One region of the Pseudoalteromonas sp. 20-92 genome, then DNA from elsewhere that is predicted to be linked to it. Evidence: predicted binding sites of a transcription regulator. Region 1 holds the regulator's gene; the other holds the start of a gene.
The links. Region 1 encodes FliA, which starts transcription of late flagellar genes. Its sites were predicted from a motif close to CTAAAGNTNNNNNNNNNNNNGCCGATA; they were not measured.

Region 1 (3,217 bases):
GTATGAAAGCCTCTAAATATAGCATTTAGCAACTCGGTATCTTCTGGATTGTTTTCCAGTTCAACTAACTGTTCAGATAAAAGCTCAAGGATTTCTCCTGCTTCTACAAGAAAGTCTTGTAAAATATCTTCATCGACTTCAAACATGCAGTTACTCTCCTCTTAGAAGCCCAAACTTGATAAAAGATCATCGACTTCATCTTGATCAGACACAACATCATTACGTGATTCTTTATCAATAATAGGCCCTTCAGGACCTGCTAATGTTTCTGGGTCAACTGGGTCATCTATTTTTTGTGGTTTTAGGGTGACTGCTTTACTGATATCTTGTTCAGAAAAAGCAGTTAAAAGATGAAGTAAGCTTTCTTCAACTTCCCTAACAAGTTCTATAATTCGGCGAATTACTTGACCTGTCAAATCTTGATAATCTTGGGCCATTAATATGTTAGTCATGAAGCTTTGTAACTCATCAGTTTTATGATGAGAACTGCTCATGAATTTATCAATGCTGTGGCACAGTACTTTAAATTCACCGAGTTCAATTTCACGACTCATTAGACGGTCCCATGTCGGTTTGATATGGGATATTTCATCCGCTAACTGTTGTGCTATCGGTAAACTCGCCTCAACCGCATCCATGGTTTTATTTGCAGCATTTTCTGTCATCTCAATGACATAATTAAGCCGTTTTTTAGCATCAGGTATAGCGTCGTTAGTGAGATCTGTTAGGCGCGTGTCTAGCTCAAAGCCTTTTAAAGCTTCATGTAGTTGACGCGTCAACTTTCCCACTTCGTCAAATATTTCTGACTGCTCTTTAGATGCAGTATCTAAAATTAGTTGATCAGCTTTATCATGTTCGCCATTTTCTAAAAAAGTGACGAGCTGACGAGCTTGTTCTAACGTTATCCGAGGCGCAGCAGGTGCTGGCATAAGCCTTTCCCCTATTATTAACCTAAGCGTTCGAACACTTTTTCTAATTTAGTTTTTAATGTGCCAGCTGTAAATGGTTTTACAATATAGCCATTAACACCAGCTTGAGCCGCTGCTATTATTTGTTCTTTTTTAGCTTCAGCTGTCACCATTAAAACAGGAAGGTGTTTTAATTTATCGTCAGCCCTTATCGCTCTCAAAAGATCAATACCTTGCATTCCTGGCATGTTCCAATCTGTTACCACAAAATCAAAAACTTGATTTTGTAACATGGGTAAGGCTGTAGAGCCGTCATCCGCTTCTTGGACGTTGGTAAAGCCTAAGTCGCGCAATAGATTTTTAATAATACGTCTCATTGTCGAAAAATCATCAACAACAAGAATTTTCATGTTTTTATCCAAAACATCCTCCAGTGAGGTCTTAACCTGTATTTACTTACTACTAGTTTATCCAGTCATTGATTTTTGCTTTTAGCTTAATCATCGCCTGACCATGTATCTGACTTACACGCGATTCACTTACATCGAGTATATGTCCAATTTCTTTTAAATTCATTTCATCGTTATAGTACAAAGAAAGTACCATTGCGTCTCGCTCTGGTAATGACTTGATAGCATTTAATAATGATTCATTAAATCGTTCATTTTTAACGTTATTAAACGGTTTGTCTAGCGTTAAATCTTGGCCCGCCGTGGTAATAACATCTTCATCGACCCCGAGGTCTTCGATGCCTAACACTTTACTTGTGTTTACATCGTTTAAAATATGATGGTACTCATTTAACGAAATTTCAAGTTTTTCAGCAACTTCTATATCGGTTGGTTCACGATTCAAGCTACTTTCTAATCCAGCAATCGTCTCGGCTACAAGACGGCTTTTTCTATGAACCGACCGAGGAGCCCAGTCACCACGGCGCATTTCATCAAGCATGGCACCGCGAATTCGTATTCCCGCGAACGTTTCAAAACTTGCGCCTTTGGTTGCATCAAAGTTTTTTGATGCTTCAATTAGGCCTATCATACCCGACTGAATTAGGTCATCGAGTTGGACACTTGGAGGCAAACGAGCAATTAAATGACATGCCACTTTTTTGACTAGCGATGCATGTTTTTCAACAATCACATTTAAATTTTGTGTTGATTGATATCCCATAGCTCTATTTACCAATGTTGTCATAATTAGCCGTTAACTAGCTTCTCAATAAAAAACTCTAAATGTCCTGAAGGTTGGTTAGGTATAGGCCATTTCACTGCTCTTGTCGCCAGTGCTTTAAAGGCAACTGAAGCAGGAGAACTAGGAAAAAGTTCTACAATCACTTTTTGACGGCGAGTTGCCTTACGCATATTTTCGTCATAAGGGATTGTTGCAACCAACTCCATTGACACATCTAAAAATCGGTCCGTTACTTTTGAAAGTTTTGCAAATAACTCATGACCTTCACGCATACTACGAACCATATTAGCTACAATTTTGAATTTATACACCCCATGCTCACGACTTAACACTTTAATAAGTGCATAAGCATCTGTGATTGAAGTCGGTTCGTCGCACACTACAACCATTACATCTTGAGCAGCACGAGAAAAGCTCAGTACCATATCTGAAATACCCGCAGCGGTATCTACAATTAAGATATCAAATTCGGTATTTAATTCGCTAAAAGCGCGTATAAGGCCTGCATGTTCAGACGGTGATAATTCCACCATACTCTGAGAACCAGAGGTCGCTGGTACAATTTTAATTCCTGCAGGACCTTCAACTAAAATCTCATCGAGTTCACACTCACCAGAAAGTACATGTGATAAATTACGTTCAACCCGTAATCCGAGCATCACATCACAGTTCGCTAGACCTAAGTCGGCATCAAGTACTAAAACTCGATTACCTTGCTGGCCTAATGCTATTGCCGTGTTAAGTGAAACATTTGTTTTACCTACACCACCCTTGCCACCAGTAACAGCGATAACTTTTACGCCGTTGTTATTGTTTTGACTCATTTTGCGCAGGCCGCTTGCTTGATCTAATACTGTGTTAATCATACATCCCTACTGTGCTCGACGCCACTGCTTGGTGTCGTGAATGTTGTGCTTTTATTCTTTTCAAATACAATTGCTCAGCTTTTTTTACTAGTTTTTCTGCATTTGCAACACGAATGTCTTCTGGAACTCGTTGACCATTAGTAAGATACCCTATTGGAAGGCGATTTTGAATCGCAATACTAATAATCTCACCTAAACTTAAAGATTCATCCAACTTGGTGAAAATACAACCACTTAACTGCACTTTTT
Region 2 (3,217 bases), on a different contig from region 1:
GCATTGGGGATACTTTGCTTGATATGTTCAAGCACGGTAGTTCCACCAATACCTGAATCAAAGACCATTATATGCGCTGACAAACTACCGTTCCCACTTTACTTTAAGAACGGCAGTTTGCCATGAGGTATTTATAAAAGAAAGTAGTTTAGCTTTGTGTGGTTTCTAAATCGGCAAGATCATCGGCCGCTGAATTTAATTGATTAAGGTTTTCGAACATAGACTTTGTGTAATCTACTAACTTATCTATTTGTTCCTGATCTTGATTTAACCATTGTAGAATGCCAGCTAGTTGATTTTGTAATCCAAGTTCACCCGCTTTTTCAAAAGCACTTTTAAGGTCGTCATTAAAAGGGGCTAAACCCTCTGCTACTTGTTTTTCTGGTGCTGGTTTATATTCTTCGTAACTTTTAACTGTGGCTATTGTTTTTGTTTGGCGTAAATCCATAGAAAAAGCCACCAGCTGATCGCTGTCTAAACTCAGCTCTTGTGCTTGTTCAAATGCTTCATCTAAATCACCACCAAAAAAGGTTTTACTTAAATCTTGTAAGTCTTCCATCATCGCATTAATCGCTTCTTGCTCTTGCTCATTTAAGTCACCATTAACCGACATCGAAAATGATACCTGTCGAGATTGCGATGATGAGCTTGCAAACGATTCACTATCACTGTTTCTCTGATAGCCACTCGCCGATTGAGATTCAAATGCATCCGCAAAGCTAATACTTACCTCATCGCCTTCTGCGGTAGTGAATTTATACTCTGCATTGCTAGTCATACTGACATATTGAGCCTGACTTATATTTACGCTGGCAGGTTGTGGATTAAATAGCGACTCTTCAAATTTATCAAGCCCATTGTAAATTCCCTCTTTGGACTTATTGATGCCCTCTTCCATTTCGTCATTAAATACACCTGTACCTTTGAGTTCATCAACAGCGTCGTCAATCCCTATTTGGACTCCTTTGCGCGCGTCGCCTAACATGTCTTTAAGCTTTTCATCATTAGCGCCATTAGCTTTTGCTTTATTTACAGCGCCGCTGACAAAATCGAGTACGTTTTTTACGATTTCATCAAAATCAAATAGTGGTTTGTCTGCTTTTTTTTCTGCGATAGGCAATCCAAGCTGCTCAGCCATTTTATCGCCAAGCACTTTTGCAGCTAATTCTTTACCACGTTGCTGGTAACTATCTTGGGGAGGTTGAATAGTAGGTTGCTGTATATCTGCTTTATTATTGAATTTATTAATGTTGTTGTTTGGCGTGAAGCCATAGTTACCTATTTTCATGTTACATCTCCTAAGCGTGCGTAATTTATTATCGGCTATAACAATAAAAACTAAAGTACAATGTGCAATAAAACAGCATAAATGCTAGCCAAAACTAGACAAATACGCAGCGCTCCCTACAATAGCGCCGATAAACAGATCTTAGATAAGGTAGTAGCGTTAATGGCAGTTATTAAAATAGATACCACACAGTACCAAGCGCAGTTAAGTGAAAAAGAGCAGCGTATTAGTGCGCAGTTTCAACGTTTTGGTGTGGAGCAACTAGAAGTATTTAGCTCAGAGCCAACTAACTACCGCCAACGTGCTGAATTTAGAGTATGGCACGACGGTGACGATCTGTTTCACATTATGTTTGATCAACAAACAAAAGAAAAAATCCGTGTTGATACATTTGATCCAGCAGCGCCTTTAGTAGGTGAAATAATGCAGGTGATGATTGAAAGCCTCAAGCCTTGTGAAATATTGCGTCGTAAGTTATTTCAAATCGATTACCTATCAACGCTAAGCGGTGAAATTTTAGTAAGCTTGCTTTATCACAAACCACTGGATGATGAATGGTTAAGTGAAATTAAAGCACTTAAAGAAAAGCTTAGCAGTAAATACAAAATTGACTTTATAGGCCGTGCTCGCAAACAAAAAGAAGTACTAGGTGATGACTTTGTAACTGAACGTTTAACAGTTAATGGTCAAGAGCTTATATATCAACAAGTAGAAAATAGCTTTACTCAGCCTAATGCAAAAGTAAATATTAATATGCTGGAGTGGGCGCAAGATTTATGTAAACCACTTAAAAATGATTTATTAGAACTGTATTGCGGTAACGGTAACTTTTCAATTGCGCTAGCGGGCTGTTTTAATAAAGTATTAGCAACAGAAATATCAAAATCATCTGTTCATTCTGCTCAATACAATATTGCTAAAAATAACGTCGAGAACTTAGATATTATTCGTATGTCGAGTGAAGAGTTTACTCAAGCAATGAATGGCGAGCGTACTTTCTCTCGTTTAGATGGTATTGACCTTAAAAGCTATGACTGCCAAACCATATTAGTTGATCCACCGCGCGCGGGCATGGATGAATTAACGTGTGACTTAGTGGCTAACTACGAAAGCATAATTTATATATCGTGTAACCCTGAAACCCTTGAGCGTGACCTTGATCACTTAACACGTACGCACAACGTTAAGCGCTTTGCTATATTTGATCAGTTCCCATATACACATCACATTGAGTCGGGCGTTTTCTTACAACGCAAATAACCAGCCAAAATTAAAGTGCCAGTACTTTTATAAGTGCTGGTATTTGCTCTTCACTAAATACTTGAATACCATTTTTTATTAATAATGCTGTAGTTAAACCTAGACCTTCGATTTTTACTCCGCGATGCTTTCCATCATATATTGTATTTCGTCCGCAAGAAGGGCTCGATTCTTTAAGTAGAGCCAAACGCACTTGATTCTTTTTACAGAGTGCTAGCGCTATATTAGCTCCAGTTTGAAACTGCTCTGTTACATCTTCTCCTAAATTAGTAACTACACTCCCCTGTATTATTTCAGCAGGAGATCTAGGAGTAGGAAGCCCACCAGCGACCTCAGGACAAAACACAATTAATCTATTTTGTTTTTGCCACAAATTAAGCTGTGGATGCAAAATTGCGTGTCCTCTACCATCGTAGCGAACAGGCTGCCCTAGCAAACAACTCGATACTAATATTTTTTCCATCGCTATATCCTTATAAAGCAAAAAAGCTCCTTAAGGAGCTTTTTTTATTTTGGTTAAATTTATTTATTAGCTAGGTAATTAATTAATTTTCCAATATCTTCTGGTTCAGTAATACCCGACTCACGACCTAGGTTTAATTTGTACTTACCATTTACAATAAAGGTAGGTACGCCACGTAGTGCGCCTTTTTCTTTAAAGTAGTCTTG

Region 2: a site for FliA is predicted at 1,318-1,344, ahead of NRL14_RS19815 (DUF5610 domain-containing protein). Genes of this name have one in related genera too.

The regions. Positions count from the first base shown of each region.
Region 1 is NZ_JANJGQ010000003.1:174,346-177,562, forward strand. Features, by position in the region: gene NRL14_RS04525 (chemotaxis protein CheA) at 1-146, opposite strand, end outside; gene NRL14_RS04530 (protein phosphatase CheZ) at 162-929, opposite strand; gene cheY (chemotaxis response regulator CheY) at 947-1,330, opposite strand; gene NRL14_RS04540 (RNA polymerase sigma factor FliA) at 1,371-2,081, opposite strand; gene NRL14_RS04545 (MinD/ParA family protein) at 2,108-2,968, opposite strand; gene flhF (flagellar biosynthesis protein FlhF) at 2,961-3,217, opposite strand, start outside.
Region 2 is NZ_JANJGQ010000037.1:1,434-4,650, forward strand. Features, by position in the region: gene murI (glutamate racemase) at 1-83, opposite strand, end outside; gene NRL14_RS19815 (DUF5610 domain-containing protein) at 149-1,288, opposite strand; gene trmA (tRNA (uridine(54)-C5)-methyltransferase TrmA) at 1,451-2,548, shown strand; gene NRL14_RS19825 (DUF523 domain-containing protein) at 2,559-3,011, opposite strand; gene NRL14_RS19830 (thiol:disulfide interchange protein DsbA/DsbL) at 3,071-3,217, opposite strand, start outside.